Regions from separate parts of the Kaistia geumhonensis genome, predicted to be linked through region 2. Evidence: predicted binding sites of a transcription regulator. Region 2 holds the regulator's gene; the other holds the start of a gene.

Region 1 (8,888 bases), 4.1 Mb from region 2:
CCGCGCTTCGTCGGCGGCCTGAGCCTCCTCCGCGGCCCGCGCCTCCGCCTGACGCTGAGCCTCGGCAGCGGCCTGCCGCTCGGCCTCGGCTCTCGCAAGCCGTTCCGCCTCCGCACGCACGGCCTCTTCCTCGGCGGCCTTGCGCTCCGCCTCTGCGGCAGCGGCGGCTGCCTCGGCGGCGCGCTTCTCTGCCTCGGCCTTTCGGCGATCCTCGTCGCGGCCGGCGCGCAGCAGGCGACCGAGCTTCTCCTTCTCGAGGATTTCGCTCTGCAGCTTCTCGATCCGCTGCATCTCGCGCTGCGCCGCCCGAAGCTGCAGGAAATTCTGCAACGGTGACACGTCGAGCGAGCGCTCGGGCGCCGAAAGCGGCCCGTCATAGGCGATCGAGACCTGTGGCAGCGCTCCGGTCGCCTCGTCGGCGCCCGAGACCGCCGCCAGCGTCCAGCGGCTGGCCAGCGACAGATCGTTCAAGTCGATCGTCAGGCCTCCGGCGACGGTGGCGCCGTCGGCCGTGATGTCGAGATTGGGCGCGCGAACGATGCCGGCAACGATCGAGAAGGCTCCGTCGACACGGCTGAAGGCCAACGGCGCGGCATCGAGGAAACCGGAGAACATCTTGCCGAGCGCAGCCTCGTCGAGATCGCGGCCGCTCTCGGCCGCGGCGACGGTGGCGGCGAAGGCGCCAGGATCGGTCTCGGCAGCGCTGCCGGCGCCGATGCCGATCGAGCCGCCGCCCGAGAGCGTCGCGACGACACCAGCCAGCGACCGGCCGCTGCCCTCGAACTGCGCCGAAAGGTCGAGCGGCCCCGAAAGCACCGGCTTGCCACCCGTCTGCCAGACGAAATCGCCAAGACGGCCACCCTTGATCGCGAACTGGCCCGAGATACCCGCGGCTCCGTCGGCGGGTGTGATCGACAACGCGCCGGTCGCCGCGCCGCCGGCGATCGTTCCGGCGGCCAGCGAAAGATCGAGGCGGCCATCGGACCGGTTGAGATTGCCGATGGCGTTCTCGACCGCGATGCCGCTTGCGATGGTCAGCGTCGCGGCCTTGAGCCCGATCGCCGCATCGAGGCCCGAAACAGCGGGGCTCGCGAAGGGCGCATCGGACCAGCCGCCGGCGACAGCTTCCGGAACGAGGCCGAGGCCGAAACCTGCGAGCGCGCCGAGATCGAGCGAAGCGAGGGTGAGATCGCCGTCGACACCCCAACGCTCGCCTGCCTTCGCCAGCACCAGCGATCCGGTCGCCTCGCCTGCGCCGAGCCGCCCCTTCTCCAGCGTGAGGGCAAGGCGCGTCGGCACGATGTCGAGCGGACCTCCGATCTCCAGGGCCGCGGGAGCACCGAGGCCCGGAACGGGGCCGGCGACCAACGCCACCAGCGTGGCCGCGTCGGCACCCGAGAGCGCGACTGTGCCGGCGAAGCGCGGCGTCTCGTCCTCCGCGACCGCGAACCGCCCCTCGAGATCGTAGTCGACACCGGCGATCGCGCCCTTGATGCTCAGCGGAACGCCCGAGGCGAGCGGACCGCCGCCTTCCACCGTCAGGCGTAGCGGACCCGGCGCATCGACGTCGCGCGCGGCGAAGCCCGCCTGGCGCAGCGCGACGCCTGCGTCCGGATTCTCGACCGCCGCCGAGAGCTTCACCGCGCCGTTGCGCCAGTCCGACACGGCGCCGGTGAGCCCGAGCGCGACATCGACCGAGCTGCCGCCCGCGATGCCGTTCAGAGTGATGTTCGCGTTCGTCCGCTCGTCGGTCGCCGCCGCATTGGCCACGGCGGTGAGCTTCGTGTCCCGCAGCGCCGGCGCGGCTGCAGACAGCCAGGCCGACAATGAACTTTCTGGCAGGACGCGCTCGACGACGGAGGCGAGCCCGGACATGTCACGGGCGTCGATGGTCGCCGAAAGCTGGCCGCTCGGCAGCGTTCCGAGATCCGCCAGCTTTCCGCTGGCCGAGATCGCTGCGCCGGCGAGATCGCCGACATGGAAGCGGTTGGCGACAAGCACGCCCTCGGCATAGGAGCCATCGGCCGAGACATCGGCGAGCGTGGTGTCGCCGATCACGAAGCTGCCCGCGGCGAGCTTCACCTTGAAACTGTCGGCAAGGCCGCCATTCTCGGTGACCGAGCGGCCGGCGAACAGCTCTGTCAGCGAGGCCGCCTGATCGTAGTCGAAGCGGTCGGCCTTGAGATCGATCGAGAAATCGCGGCGGCCGGATGCATCGCGCCGCCAGTCGAGCCCGCCGCGGATGTTCGATTCGTCCATCCGCGCCGTCATGCCGCTGATGCGGATCTCCTCGGGCGCGACATCGAGCTGTCCCGACATGTCGAAGGGTTGCAGCGGCAGCCGCGTCCCCGTCGGCGCGCCACGCCACCAGGCCGCGAAGATCGATGGCTGGTCGGAACGCAGGCGCACGCCGCCGACGAAACGGACGGTCGGTGTCGTCGTGACCGTGCCGTCGGCCGAAAGCCGCGTGCGCCCCGGCAGATCGGCGGCCAGTTCCTCGATCCGCCAGCCGTCGCGATCGGTGGCGGCATCGAACTGGAGGTTCTGCACCACCGAGCCACCCACCACGATGCCCGGCACATCGAAGCCGACTCGGCCCGGGATCGGCGGGCGCGGAAGCTGCGACAGAGCCGTCACGAGCGCGGCGCCCGCTGCGTTGACGTCGACCGGCTCGTTCGGCCCCTTTCCGAGCGAACGATCGAGATCGACCTGCCGCGACTTCAACACCGCGTCGAAGCGCATGTCGGCACCGAGCGCGATCGTCGCGGCCCCGGTCAGGCTGAACGGGCGGTCTTCCGGCCCCTCGGCGAGCGTCAGCTCGGGCAGGCGCAGCAGGTCCGGCCGCAGCTCGAAACTGCCGAGCGCCCGCCAGCCCGGCGGCGGCACCGGCTTGCCCTCCTCCGTCGGCGGGAGGACTTCGGCGAGGGTGAACGTGCCGCCCCAGAGCGGCCCTCTGCCGTCCTGGTTGAAGACGCCGTCGGCGCTGGCCGTGATGGGCAGCGACGTCGGGTAAAGGTCGAGCTTAGCGCGGATCGAGCCATCCGCCTCCTGCGTGCCGGTGGCGAGGCGGAAACCGGTCGGCTGGCCCTCGACGGCAAGATTGCCCTCGACCTTCCACGGGCCGAGCAGCGAGCGCGCATCGATCCCCGCCTCGATCGAGGTGAACGCCAGCACACGCCCCGAACGGCTGTCGAGATAGGAGACCGCGCCGTTGCGGACGGTGACATGCTGCAGCGTCACGGCCGCGGGGTCTAGGCTCTGCGACGCGGCGCTCCGCTTCAGCCAGTCGATCGCGCCGGTCTCGTCCACCGTCACCGCCGCCACCGGCCGGTCGATGGTCATCTCGGCGACGCGGATATCGCCGGTGAGCAGCGGGATGAGCTCGACCCTGGTGGAGAACCGCGCGATCTCGAGCATCGGCTGGTCGGCCGAGCCACCGACCCGGATATCCGTCACCTCGAGAAACGGCATCGGCAGGATGCGCAGCGTGACGTCGCCATCGACATGGACCGTCTGGCCCAGCACCTTTTCCGCTTCGCGCTCGAAGGTGGGGCGGAACGCGTTCCAGTCGATCACGAGCGGCACCACCAGCGCCGCGAACAGCACGGCGATGATCAAGCCACCGACGAACAGGTAGAGCCTGCTCAGGTCCGCCTCCCTCTCGTTCGACGCGCCATCGTCCCGTCAATCGGGCAGGATCTTGCCCGGATTGAGGATGCCCAGCGGGTCGAGCGCCGCCTTGATCGCCCGCATCGGCGCCAGCGCCGGGCCGTGCTCGAGCTCGAGATATCTGCGCTTGCCCTGGCCGACGCCATGCTCGCCCGTGCAGGTCCCTTCCATGCCGATCGCGCGCTTCGAAAGGCGCGCGAGGAAGCCCTCCGCGGCGCGGATCTCCTCGGCATTGTCGGTGTCGATCATGACCTGCACATGGAAGTTGCCGTCGCCCACATGGCCGACGATGGGCGCGATCAACCCGGTCTCGGCGATGTCCGCGATCGTCTCGTGCACGCATTCGGCGAGCCGCGAGATCGGCACGCAGGCGTCCGTCGCGATCACCTGCGCGCCGGGACGGAGGCCCCGCGCCGCGAAATAGGCGTCGTGGCGGGCCTGCCAGAGCTTGGTCCGCTCCTCCGGCCGGGTCGTCGACTGGTAGCCGCCGCCGCCGAACGAGGCGGCGATCTCGCCGAACAGCGCCGCCTGCTCCTCGACCGAAGCGGCCGAGCCGTGGAACTCGACGAAGAGATGTGGCGTCTCGGGCAGGCCGAGGCCGGCAAAGGCGTTGGTGGCACGGATCATCAGCGTGTCGAGCAGTTCGATGCGCGCGATCGGAATGCCGCTCTGGATGGTGAGGATCGTGGCGTTGCAGGCGTCGTCGACACTCGGGAAGGCGCAGACGCCCGCCGACATCGCCTCGGGAATGCCGGCAAGGCGCAGCGTGACCTCGGTGATGATGCCGAGCGTCCCCTCCGAGCCGACGAGAAGGCGCGTCAGGTCGTAGCCGGCCGAGGACTTGCGGGCACGGCTGGCCGTGCGGATGACGGAGCCGTCGGCCATGACGGCGGTGAGGTTGACGACATTGTCGCGCATCGTGCCGTAGCGCACGGCATTGGTGCCGGAGGCGCGCGTCGCGGCCATGCCGCCGAGGCTCGCATCGGCGCCGGGATCGATCGGGAAGAACAGGCCCTGGTCGCGCAGGTGCTCGTTGAGCTGGCGGCGCGTGACGCCGGCCTCGACGGTGCAGTCGAGGTCCTCCGGGCGAACGGCGACGATGCGGTTCATCTGCGAGAGATCGACCGAGATGCCGCCGAACGGCGCGTTCACATGACCTTCAAGCCCGGTGCCTGTGCCGAACGGGATCAGCGGCACGTGGTGCGCGACAGCGACGCGCACGATCTCCGCGACCTCTTCGGTCGACGTCACGAAGATCACGGCATCGGGCGGCTGATTCGCCATCCAGTTGACGGTGTTGGCATGCTGGCGCCGGATTTCGGCGCCGCGGCTGAAGCGGCTGCCGAAGCGGGCCGCCAAAATGTCCAGCGCCGCTGCGCGATCGCTCTCCATGCGCAACGCCGATACCGTCATTCCTGCCTCGCTCCTCACCCGTCGCATTCCCGCCGCAGCGCGGCTGGCGGCACCGTAGCAAAATGATGCTGCCGCGCCAAAGACTTCCTCGGAAAGTCGCCACCGCCGGCCCGCCGAGGCGCCCGATCCCCCTCCTTGCTGGAAAGGCGGGGCCCGAGGCGCCATATTCGCGCTATGTTCCAGTTTCCGAATCGCAGCCGGTTTCCGGCATGACCGAGCGTCCCGACCGCCATCCCGAACCCGCGCCGCCCGCCCCGCGCCCCGGCGGCATCGCCGCGCGCGCGCTCGGCGCCCGCCCCGTTCCGGACTATCTCGTCCGCCTCAACCCCGAGCAGCGGCTGGCGGTCGAGACGACTGAGGGGCCGGTCCTGGTGCTCGCCGGCGCGGGCACGGGCAAGACACGCGTGCTGACGACACGCATCGCCCATCTCCTCGCGACCGGCCGCGCCTATCCGAGCCAGATCCTCGCCGTCACCTTCACCAACAAGGCGGCACGCGAGATGCGCCATCGCATCGGCGACCTGATCGGGCCATCGGTCGAGGGCATGGCCTGGCTCGGCACGTTCCATTCGATCGGCGTGCGCATCCTGCGCCGCCATGCCGAACTGGTCGGCCTCAAGTCGAACTTCACCGTGCTCGACGCCGACGATGCCGTCCGCCTGATGAAGCAGCTGATCCAGGCCGAGGGCATCGACGAGAAGCGCTGGCCGGGCAAGCAGCTGGCGCTCTTGATCGACGGCTGGAAGAACCGCGGCCTGACGCCCAAGGACGTCCCGCCGGGGGAAGGCGGCGCCTTCGCCGGCGGCAAGGGCGTCAAGCTCTACACCGCCTACCAGGAGCGGCTGAAGGTTCTCAACGCCTGCGACTTCGGCGATCTGCTGCTCGAGACGATCCGCCTCTTCCGCGAGAATCCCGACGTGCTCGCCGAATACCAGCAGCGCTTCCAGTACATGCTGGTCGACGAGTACCAGGATACCAATGTCGCCCAGTATCTCTGGCTGCGCCTGCTCGCGCAGGGTCGGCGCAACATCTGCTGCGTCGGCGACGACGACCAGTCGATCTATGGCTGGCGCGGCGCCGAGGTCGACAACATCCTGCGCTTCGAGAAGGACTTTCCGGGCGCGGTCGTGATCCGCCTCGAGCGCAACTACCGCTCGACCAGCCACATCCTCGGCGCGGCCTCGCATCTCATCACCCATAACGAGGGCCGGCTCGGCAAGACGCTCTTCACCGACATCGCCGATCCAGAGGCCGCCAAGGTCCAGGTGGCCTCGTCCTGGGATTCGGAGGAGGAAGCACGGGCGATCGGCGAGGAGATCGAGGCGCTGCAGCGCCAGGGCCACAGCCTCGACGAGATGGCGATCCTGGTGCGCGCCTCGTTCCAGATGCGCTCCTTCGAGGAGCGCTTCATCCAGCTCGGCCTTTCCTACCGGGTGATCGGCGGTCCCCGCTTCTACGAGCGGGCCGAAATCCGCGACGCCCTCGCCTATCTGCGCGTCGTGATGCAGCCGGCCGACGACCTCGCCTTCGAGCGCATCGTCAACACGCCGCGCCGCGGCATCGGCGAGACCACGATCCGCCTCCTGCACGACCATGCCCGCGCCCGCCGAATCCCGATGATGGCGGCGGCCGAGGAACTCGTCCAGACGAGCGAGATCGGCGCCAAGGCGCGCACGGCGCTGCGCGATCTCGTCGCCGCCTTCGCCCGCTGGCGCGGACGGCTCGACGCCGTCAAGCATACCGAACTCGCCGAGATCATCCTCGACGAGAGCGGCTATACCGAGATGTGGCAGCAGGACCGTTCGGCCGATGCCCCCGGCCGGCTCGACAACCTCAAGGAGCTGATCCGCTCCATGGAGGAATTCGAGTCGCTCGAAGGATTCCTGGAGCACATCGCACTCGTCATGGACCGCGACAGCGCCGACACGACCGAGGCGGTGTCGATCATGACGCTGCATTCGGCGAAGGGGCTGGAATTCGAGACGGTCTTCCTGCCCGGCTGGGAGGAAGGCCTCTTCCCGAGCCAGCGCACGCTCGACGAGAGCGGCCGCGCCGGCCTCGAGGAGGAGCGGCGGCTCGCCTATGTCGGCATCACCCGCGCCAAGCGGCGGGCTCTCATCTGGTTCGCCTCCAACCGCCGCATCCACGGCCTTTGGCAATCGACCGTCCCGTCGCGCTTCCTCGACGAACTGCCGGAGAAGCATGTCGACGTGGTCGAGCAGACGTCGAGCTATGGCGGCTACAATGTCGGCGGCATCGGCAATTACGGCGCCAGCCGCTTCGACCGCGCCGATCCGTTCTCCAACACCTATTCGACGCCGGGCTGGCAGCGCGCCCAGAAGAACCGAGCCGCCAGCGCCGACAAGCCGACGGCGCGGCCGACCATGCGCGTCATCGAGGGCGAGCTCGTCGCGAAATCGACCGGCTCCGCCTCGGCCTATGCCATCGGCGAGCGGGTCTTCCACCAGAAATTCGGCTATGGCACCGTCTCGGCCATCGAAGGCAACAAGCTGACGGTCGACTTCACGACAGGCCCGAAGAAAGTCGTCGACAGCTTCGTCACGCGGGGGTGAGCCGCTCAGCCGTCGTCGCGAAGCCGCATCAGCCCGGCCCTGGTCGGGCGAAATCCGCAGCCGGCGTAGAAGCCTTCGAGATGCGGCTCGTAGTCGACATGGAGCCATTCGGCGCCGCGCTCGCCGGCGAGGCGGGCGGCTTCCCTGACGAGGCGCGAGCCGAGGCCTTCGCGGCGATGGTCGGGATGGACCGTCGGATCGAGCAGGAAGGCATGGACGCCGCCATCGGTGGCGACATTCACGAAGCCGACCAGCGTGCCGGTTTCGTCATAGGCGCCGAGATGGACGAGGCTGCGCGAAAGCACCGTTCCGATGTCGGTGCCGGGCGGCCCGCCCCAGGCAGCCTCCCAGAGCCGCGCGAAGGCCCCGGCGGGCGGAAAGGGATCGATGCGGAGTTCGGTCATGGAAAGCCGGCCTTTGCCTGATGCTCGGGCCGGCGCTATGAAGCCTTTCCCTCTTCCGTGCAAGGCGCCGCATGACCCTCATCGCTTCCCTTCCCGTCGCGACCGAAGAGCTGGCCGGAGCCCTCGTCGAGGCCCTCGGCGCCAGCGAGGAACTCGATTTCCCCACCGCGGCCACGACCGAGCAGCCCGACAAGAGCTGGGTGGTCGACATCTATTTCGAGGAGCAGCCGGACGAAGCGACGCTCGCGCGGCTGGTACGCGACGTGATGGGCGACGCAACGCCGCCGATCCTCGTCGCGCCGCTTCCCGACGAGGACTGGGTGGCCAAATCCCTGGAAGGGTTGAAGCCGGTGCGCGCCGGGCGCTTCATGGTGCATGGCAGCCATGACCGGTCCAAGGTGCAGCCGGACGACGTCGCGATCGAGATCGAGGCCGGAGAGGCGTTCGGCACCGGCCATCACGGCACCACGGCCGGCTGCCTCGCCGAAATCGACCGCCTGTGCAGCGCGCGGGAGTTCGGTTCGATCCTCGATCTCGGCACCGGCACCGGCGTTCTGGCGATCGCCATCGCCAAGGCCTTCGGCAAGCGGGTGCTCGCCACCGACATCGATCCGGTCGCGACCCGGGTGACGCATGAGAATGCCGTCCTCAACGGGGTCGGTGCGCTGATCGATGCGGAAACGGCGGAAGGGTTCGGCAATCCGGTCTTCGCGGCGCATGCGCCCTTCGACCTCATCATCGCCAATATCCTCGCGGGACCTCTGATCGCGCTCGCCGGCGATATCGTCCGTCACCTCGCGCCCGATGGCGTCGTCGTCCTCTCCGGACT
Region 2 (8,888 bases):
GCCCGAATGGGCGCCGGGCGGCGTCAGGAAATCGGCGACGCGCTCGTCGACGGTGAGCCCATAGCTGCGCGGATCGAAGACCGACTCGTGCTGGATCACGATGATGTCGGGCCGGACCGCGCCGCGCGCCGGCAGGGGCGGGGAGAGCGGCAGGGGAACGTCGCCCACATCGAGCATGCGTAGCCCGCCCGTCGGCCACCAGCTGGCGATATCGGCCAGCGACGCCATGAAGAAGGAGAAAAGGCCTGAGCGGGCCGTGACGTCGCGACGCCAGCGCTCGGCGCCGCCGGTCGCGTAGAAGGTCGCGAAGAGGAGCGCGATGCCGAGCGCGAACAGCGCGGCGCGCTCGGAGAAGGGCAGCACCGGCCCGGCCGCCAGCGCCATCGCGGCGATGGCGGCGATGGCTAGCAGTACGGCGGCGGCGATCGTCAGCGCGGCGGTGGCGCGATACTGCTTCAGCATGAAGGGGATCGTGCCGGCGAAAGTGAGGGCGAGATCGGCGACGGCGAGCTTCATGCCGCTGTGGTGATGCTTGACGCCCGAGGCGCCGGCGATCGTCACGCCGAGAATGATCGCGAGTAGGGCCGAACGGGCAAGATCGCCGAAGAGAACCAGGAACAGCCCGACCAGCGCCGCGTAGCCGGCAAGGCCCATGGCGACGCGGCGGGGCTTCCGCTCCGTCGCCGCGACAATGGCGAGGCCGGCGAGAAGGATGTTGATGCCGTTCATGCGTCGCTTGCCTTGAAGGGTGAATGCTCGTCCAGAAAGGCGTGCTCTGCCGCAACGGCCTCCCGCTCGCGCCTCAGATAATCGGCGACGGCGGCACGGAAGTTTCGGTCGGCGATCCAGTGCGCCGAGCGGGTGATCACGGGCCGATAGCCGCGCGCCAGCTTGTGCTCGCCCTGCGCACCCGCCTCGACCCGCGGCAGGCGATGCGCGATCGCCCATTCGACGGCCTGATGATAGCAGATCTCGAAATGCAGGAACGGCACCTCCTCAACGGCGCCCCAGTAGCGGCCGTAAAGCGCGTCGGAGCCGATGAGGTTGAGCGCGCCGGCGATCCGCCTGCCGCCGCGCCGCGCGAAGATGAGCAACACGCGGTCGGCCATCGCGGCGCCGAGCAGCGAGAAGAAGCGGCGGTTGAGATAGGGCCGGCCCCACTTTCGCGCGCCAGTGTCATGATAGAAATCGAAGAAGGCGTCCCAGGCCGCCTCGTCGATGTCGCGGCCGGTGACGATCTCGACCTCGATGCCACCCGCCAGCGCGTCGCGGCGCTCGCGACGGATCGTCTTGCGCTTCTGCGAGGTGAGCGCGTCGAGAAAATCCTGGAAGTCGCGATAGCCCGGATTGTCGAACTGGAACTGCTGGTCGGCACGCCCGAGGAATCCGGCGCCTTCGAGAACCGCCGCGTCCTCTTCGACGAGAAACGTCGCGTGGACGGAAGAGGCCCCGGCGCGCCGCGCGAGTTCGCAAAGGCCCGCCGCGAGGGTCTCGCGCGCGACCGGGCTCGCATCGGGACGGGTCAGCAGGCGGCGGCCGGTCGCCGGCGTGAACGGCACCGAGACCTGGAGCTTCGGATAGTAGCTGCCGCCCGCGCGCTCATACGCATCGGCCCAGCCGTGGTCGAAGACATATTCCCCCATCGAATGGGTCTTCTCGTAGCAGGGCACGACCGCCTCGGGCACGCCGGCTGCATCTTCGAGCACGAGATGGCGCGCCTGCCATCCGGAGCGCGCCACGGCGCAGCCGGCTGCTTCCAGGCAGCGCAGGAAATCATGCGCGATGAAGGGGTTGTAGGGCTGAGGCAGCGGGTCGCCACCGCCGCTGTCTGCGCGAAGCGCCCGCAGGGTCGCGCCGACATCCTCGCCGAGCGGGCGAACGGAATCCCATCCCGGATTGGCGCAGCCGTCCCAGGCGGCACGCTCGATCTCGGTCAACGATGAGAGAACGGTGAGGCGCGCGTGGGTTGCGCTCATCGGCACGGGTCATCCTGCGGCGGGAGGCCGACTGCAAATCTAGGCGTCGGGGCGGCTTTTGGAAGGGCCGCGCTCAGGCGTCGGGATCGAAGCCCTCGAAGGTGATCTGATCGGCGACCCGGCGCGCCTTCTCGCGGTCGGCCGGCGTGCGGATGGTCCAGGTGATCAGCGGTCGTCCGATGGCCCGCAGCACCGAAGTCGCGAGGGTCGGCAGGCCGTGGATGTCGTAGGAGACGAAGGCGGCGCCGACCCGCGGCACATCGAGGACGTGCCGCAGCCGCCGCCGCTTCGTCGCCGGCAGGAAGCCCCAGTCGTTCAGATCGGTGTAGCGGTCGGCGACGATGCCGCGCGGGATCTGCGGCGTGAGCCGCTGCATGGCGGCCATGGAGTCGGGATCGAAGGACATGACCACCACGGGACCGTCATAGCCGGCGAGGATCGGCGCCGCCGCCTCTTCCAGCTTCCGGTTGCCCGAGAAATCGCTCTTCAGCTCCAGCACCAGCGGTACCGCGCCGGCGACCGTCGCGAGCAGTTCGCCGAGCGTCGGCACGCGGTCGCTGCCGCTGCGGAAATCGAGCGACTTGAGGGCCGAAAGACTGAAGCCGTCGACACGGCCGGTCCCCTCGAGGACCCGGTCGACCGTATCGTCATGGAAGACGACCACCGCGCCGTCCGCCGAAAGCTGCAGGTCGACCTCGATCGCGAAGCGATGCTCCACCGCCGCGCGGACGGCCGAGAGCGTGTTCTCCACGCGGCCTGCGGCGGCATCGTGGTAGCCGCGATGGGCGATCGGACGCGCGGTCAGCCAGGCGGGAGCCATACGGTGCGTCCTCAGGCGATCTCGATGATCGCTTCCACCTCGACGGCGACGCCGAAGGGTAGGCCACCGACGCCGACCGCCGAACGGGCGTGGCGGCCCTTCTCGTCGAAGATCTCGACCATGAAATCCGACGCGCCGTTGACGACCTTCGGCTGATCGGTGAAGGCGGGCGTGCCGTTCACGAAGCCGGTGAGCTTCACAATCCGCGCGACGCGGTCGAGATCGCCGAGGGCGGCGCGCGCCTGCGCCAGGATGTTGATCGCGCAAAGCCTGGCCGCGGCCCGGCCTTCCTCGATGCCGAACTCCTCGCCGAGCTTGCCGACATAATCGACACCGTTCGGGCCGACCGGGATCTGGCCGGAGATGTAGAGCATTCCCCGGCTTTCGACGAAGGGAACATAGTTGGCGGCTGGCGCGGCCGGCTGCGGCAGCGTGATGCCGAGCGAGGCGAGGCGGGCTTCGATGGCGCTCATGGGCACGGACTCCGGCAGGAACGGATCAGAAGGGAACCGCGCTGGTTTCGCCCGATTTCGGCCGTGCTGCAAGGCAATAAGCGGTTCATCATCCCGGGCATCGTCGCGAATCGTCGTGGACTTTGCAGCCTTTCGAGATTGAAATGGGATGATGTCGCGGTGACGACGGAGGAGTGCCCCAGACGATGCCCGCTTCGGTGCTTCAGCGCATGACGGCCAGGACCCTTTGCTCCGCCGCCCTTTTCGCGGCCCTCGCGGGCGCGGCCGGCACGGCGCTCGCCGCGACGGGCAGCGTCACCGCGATGGTCGCCCACCGCGCCGTCTACGACCTGACGCTCGACCAAGACAGTTCCTCGGACACCGTGAGCGACGCCGAAGGACGCATGGTCTATGATTTCGCCGGCTCGGCCTGCGACGGCTATACGACGCGGCTCCGCTTCGTGACGCGCATCAGCGACGAGGACGGCAATGCACGGCTGACCGACGTTGCGACGACGACCTTCGAGGATGTTGCCGGCAAGACCTTCAACTTCTCGACCAAGAGCTTCGTCGACGGCACGATCTCGGAGGATAGCTCGGGTTCGGCCGCGCGCGGCGCCGGCGACGTGCAGGTGACCATCGCGAAGCCGAAGCCGGCGCATTTCACGATCCCGCAGAACTTCAGCTTCCCCAACCAGCATCTCGCCGCGATCATCGACGCGGCGCGCGCGGGCAAGCATTTCATGCAGATCGACCTCTATGACGGCTCGGACCAGGGCAAGAAGTCCTATGCGACCTCGGCCGTGATCGGCGCGGAGAATGCCGGCACCGACGATCTGGGCGACGAGGCGACGGCGCGGGGCGCCGGCCTCGCCAATATCCGCTCCTGGCCGGTGACGATCAGCTATTTCACCGACGAGAAATCGGACGGCGAGCAGAAGCCCTCCTACGAGCTGTCTTTCATCATCTACGAGAACGGCATCACGCGGCGCATGAAGCTCGACTATGGCGACTTCGCGCTCAAGGGAAAGCTGGTGCAGCTCGATCTCAGCCCGACCAAGGTCGCGGCGAAGAACTGCCGGTAAGGGCAGGGCGTCGGGGCAAGCCCCGACGAAAGCGCATGCCGAGCCCGATGGCAGCTGCGAACGGCCGGGCGCGCTCGTCCGATCGGCGCGATCAGCGATGCGACCCGGCCAACGCGCGCCGGGATCGCCGATCGAAAGGCTGCTCTGCCCTCTGCCCTAGTACCGGCGCATGAGGCCGACGAGGCGGCCCTGGATGCGGACGCGGTCGGGGCCGAAGATGCGGGTCTCATAGGCGGGATTGGCCGCCTCGAGCGCGACCGACGCGCCACGGCGCCGCAGCCGCTTCAGCGTCGCCTCTTCCTCGTCGACCAGCGCGACGATGATGTCGCCGCTATCGGCGTTCTCCGTCTTGCGGATGAGCACGGTATCGCCGTCGAGGATGCCGGCCTCGATCATCGAATCGCCGCGCACTTCGAGCGCGAAATGCTCGCCCGGCCCCAGCATTTCCGGCGGCACGGTGATGGCGTGGCTCTGGGTCTGGATCGCGGAGATCGGCACGCCGGCCGCGATGCGGCCCATGACCGGCACGACGACCGGATCGTTGGCGGCTTCCGGCGTCTCGACGCCACGCATGCGCCCGAGGCTGCCCTCGATGACGCTCGGCGCGAAGCCGGCTTTCTTCGGGCGAGCAAGGCCGGGCGACATAGCCTCCGGCAGGCGGACAACCTCCAGCGCTCGTGCCCTGTTGGGCAGGCGGCGGATGAAGCCGCGCTCCTCCAGCGCCTTGATCAGGCGATGGATGCCCGACTTGGACCTCAGATCGAGAGCGTCCTTCATCTCGTCGAAGGACGGGGGAACGCCCGCTTCCTTCAGACGCTCCTGGATGAAGAGGAGAAGCTCATATTGTTTTCTCGTGAGCATTTCGGGGTCCGCGCGCCAGAATCATCCGGTACAAAACACGAACAACCTATCCGTTCCCCTGATGTTCCGCAAGGACCGTGCGTTAGTGCACAGAGCGCGCGTCCGAATTGGGCGGCGATACGCCTGGCCCGCCGTCAGCGGATCGGCGGCGCATACTGGATGCCGCCCTTGCTCCAGATCTGGTTGAGGCCCCGCGGGATGCCGAGCTTCGAATTGACGCCGAGATTGCGCTCGTAGATCTCGCCGTAATTTCCGACGGCCTTGACGACGGCGACGACCCAGTCGTTCGGGACGCCGAGCTTCGTGCCGAAATCGCCCTCGGTTCCGACGAGCCGCTTCACCTCGGGCTTCGTCGAGGCCTTGGCCTCGTCAATCCGGTCCGACGAAAGCCCAATCTCTTCAGCGTTGATGAGGGCGAAGTTCACCCACTGAATGAAGAGACGCCATGCGGGATCGCCCTCGCGGACCGCCGGGCCGAGCGGCTCCTTGGAGATCACGTCGGGCAGGATGATGCTGTCGGCGGGATCCTGGAGGCTCGCCTTCTCGGCGTAGAGCTGGGACACGTCGGAGGTGATCGTGTCGCATTTGCCGGCCTTGTAGGCCTCGAGAGCCTCGTCGGAACTCGCCGCCGGCACGGCGGTGAACTTCATGTTGTTGGTGTTGAAGAAGTCGATGAAATTCGGCTCCGTCGTCGTGCCGGTCTGAACGCAGACCGTCGCGCCGTCGAGTTCCAGCGCCGACGTCTTGCCGCTCGCGCGCTTCACCATGAAGCCCTGGCCGTCGTAATAGGTGACTCCGGCGAACGCGATGTCCAGATCCGCCTCGCGGCCGAGCGTCCATGTCGAGTTGCGCGACAGAAGATCGATCTTCCCCGACTTCAGCGCCTCGAAACGGTCGGTCGCCGAGAGCGGCACATAGGTGACCTTGGCGGGATCGCCAAAGATCGCGGCCGCGACCGCCTTGCAGAAATCGACGTCGAATCCGGACCAGGCGCCGCTCGCGTCCTGCTGGCCGAAACCGAGAAGGCCGGTGTTGACGCCGCAATTGAGCGTGCCACGGGCCTTGACGTCGTCGAGCGTTGCGGCGCCGGCGGCGGAGATGCCGGCTGCGAGCGCCGCGGCCGAGGCGAAGAGGGTCAGGGCGGATCGGATGGACATGTCGGTTCCCCGTTGTCGGCGCCGCCTTGCCGGCGGGCCGTTGACTGTTGCGGCGGGCGCGACGCGCCGGCCAGAGGCGCGCACCAGCGGCGCGCGCCCTTCCGAACCGCTGATCAGAGCTTGGCGCGCTGCAGCACGACGACTTTCGTGCCGACCGGCACCCGCTCGTAGAGATCCATCACGTCGGCATTCACCATGCGGAAGCAGCCCGACGACAGCGCATGACCGATGGTCTGCGGCTGGTTGGTGCCGTGGATGCGATAGACGGTGTCGCCGAGATAGAGTGCGCGTGCGCCCATCGGGTTGCCCTCGCCGCCGGCCATGAAGCGGGGCAGGTAGGGCTGGCGCTTGATCATCTCCGGCGGCGGGCGCCAGTCGGGCCACTCGGTCTTGCGCGAGACCTTCAGCAGGCCAGACCACTGGAACCCGTCGCGTCCGACGCCGACGCCGTAGCGCAGCGCGCGGTTGTCGCCCTGGACGAGATAGAGGAACCGCTCGTCGGTGTTGATGATGATGGTGCCCGGCTTCTCCGTCGTACGGAAATAGACGGGCTGCATCCGGAATTCGGGCGGCAGCAGGGACTGCTCCGGCGTCGGCACCAGTCCGGGCTGGTCGCCGATCTGCAGGGGAGCCCGGGCGTCGGTCGTCGCCGATTGCGCCGCAGCGGTCGCGGCGATCGTGCCGATGACGGCGGCGATCAGCGTCCTGGCGAGCGATCCGGGCGAGGAGGGTCGTGTCGTCTTTCGCATGCGTGCCTCGTGGATGCCTGAATGCGGTGTCGGCTCAGCGGGTCGTGGTCGCCGAGGCAGGCGGCAGGGTCAAGGCCGAGCCGGCCGCCGGCGCGGCGGATGCGGTCGGGGCGAGCGGAGCGGCCGGTGCGTCGCAGCGCACGAAGACCATCGTGCCGTAGCGCGCCGTGACCGTCGGATCGACCCAGGCAGCGACAAGCACGCCGTTCTGGAAGGACGTCACCTGCCGGTCCTTGGCCGTGCCGGGCGGGCCGGGCGGTCCGATATAGATGCGGCCGCCGGCGTTCTTCACGAACACTTCCGACGGTTGCGTCTGGTCGGCGAGATACATCATCACGCCGCCATTCGGACCCTTGGTGATGACATAGGGGTTGGAGCAGTAGCGGCGCGCCTCGTTGGCCGTCCGCGCGAGGTCGGCCTCGTTGCGGAACGAGCCGAGGCCCCATTTGCCGACCAGCTCGTCGGAGGTGAACATCGGAACGGCCGGCGCTGCGGGAACCGCGGCGCTCTCGATGGCATTTTCCGACGTGCAGGCGGCGAGCGCCGCGGCCGCGGCGAGAATGGCCGAGAATCCCAGATGCCGGCGTGCCAGGCCGCTGCCCGGAGCCCTGATCGCATGCACCATCCGTTCCCTCCCGCGGTTGGTCCTGCGCCGGCGTCGCGCCTGAGACGCATTTGCCGGAACGTCGCCATGATGAAGAGCCGTCCGCCCAAACGCAACCGCCTCCTCTCGCGGCGCAAATGGTCGCCAGAATTTCCGATCATGCTAGGATCGCCGCGATGACAATCCGATTTGCCCTTTTCGATACGCCGCTCGGCCGCTCCGCCATCGTCTGGGGGGCGGACGGAATTCGGAGGACGCTGCTGCCGGAGCGCGATCCTGCGACCACGCTGCAGCTTCTGCGCCGCATGTTCCCCGAGGCCGAGCCCGGCGAGCCGACAGGCGCGGTCGCCGCCGCCGCCGCGGGCATGCGCTCGCTGCTGGAGGGCGGGCGCGAGGATCTGCGAGAAGCGCCGCTCGACATGTCGGGTCTCGACCGGTTCTCCGTCGCGGTCTATCAGGCGCTGCGCACCGTCGGCCCCGGACAAACGATCACCTATGGCGCGCTGGCGGAGCGGGCCGGGGCGCCCGGCGCCGCGCGAGCCGTCGGCGTGGCCCTCGGGCGCAACCCGTTCCCGATCATCGTGCCGTGCCACCGCGTGCTCGCCGCTGGCGGCCGCACGGGCGGCTTCTCCGCGCCGGGCGGGGTGGTGACCAAGCTCGAGATCCTGACGCGGGAGCGCGCACGGGTCGGCGAGACGGCAGGCCTCTTCGACGATCTCGGCCTGCCGCTGTCGCTGCGCCGGCGCTGAGGGCCGCGGCTCAGGCCGCCTTCAGCGCCATCTCGGTCTCGCCGTCGAAAAGGTGGATGCGTCCCTGGTCGAACTCCAGGAAGATCATCTCGTCGGGAGCGACGTGAACGCTGGCGGGCACGCTGATGTTCACGATCGAGCCGGAGAGGAAGGCCTGGACGAAGGTGATGTCGCCGGTCGGCTCCACCGTATAGACCTTGGCGGGAACCGCGCCCGGCGTGGCCGACTTGTGCAGCCGGATCGTGGAATGGCGCGCGCCGAGGACGATCTTGCGGCTCGTCGCCCTCTCTACCTTGCGCGCGTTTTCCGCCGAGAGCGGCAGCGTCCACCCTTCGGCGCTGGTGAGCACCGCCGAATCGCCCGCTCCCGACGCCTCGAGCGGCACGAGGCTCATCGCCGGGCTGCCGACGAAGCTCGCGACGAACATGTTGACGG

What was found. The regulator LexA, encoded in region 2, represses DNA repair genes until DNA is damaged. The targets are predictions, from matches to a motif close to TGTTCNNNNTGTGTTCNG.
Region 1: QO015_RS20670 (ATP-dependent helicase) is a predicted target of LexA. The motif match lies at 5,247-5,264, and genes of this name have one in related genera.

The regions. Positions count from the first base shown of each region.
Region 1 covers NZ_JAUSWJ010000001.1:4,356,563-4,365,450, reverse strand. The annotation lists gene QO015_RS20680 (AsmA family protein) at 1-3,633, opposite strand, end outside; gene QO015_RS20675 (FAD-binding oxidoreductase) at 3,685-5,082, opposite strand; gene QO015_RS20670 (ATP-dependent helicase) at 5,292-7,655, shown strand; gene QO015_RS20665 (GNAT family N-acetyltransferase) at 7,661-8,059, opposite strand; gene QO015_RS20660 (50S ribosomal protein L11 methyltransferase) at 8,131-8,888, shown strand, end outside.
Region 2 covers NZ_JAUSWJ010000001.1:208,837-217,724, forward strand. The annotation lists gene QO015_RS00975 (sulfatase-like hydrolase/transferase) at 1-729, opposite strand, end outside; gene QO015_RS00980 (GNAT family N-acetyltransferase) at 726-1,976, opposite strand; gene QO015_RS00985 (glycerophosphodiester phosphodiesterase family protein) at 2,050-2,796, opposite strand; gene QO015_RS00990 (RidA family protein) at 2,808-3,269, opposite strand; gene QO015_RS00995 (cell envelope integrity EipB family protein) at 3,479-4,333, shown strand; gene lexA (transcriptional repressor LexA) at 4,490-5,194, opposite strand; gene QO015_RS01005 (amino acid ABC transporter substrate-binding protein) at 5,329-6,351, opposite strand; gene QO015_RS01010 (L,D-transpeptidase) at 6,465-7,100, opposite strand; gene QO015_RS01015 (hypothetical protein) at 7,135-7,725, opposite strand; gene QO015_RS01020 (methylated-DNA--[protein]-cysteine S-methyltransferase) at 7,881-8,453, shown strand; gene QO015_RS01025 (ABC transporter ATP-binding protein) at 8,464-8,888, opposite strand, start outside.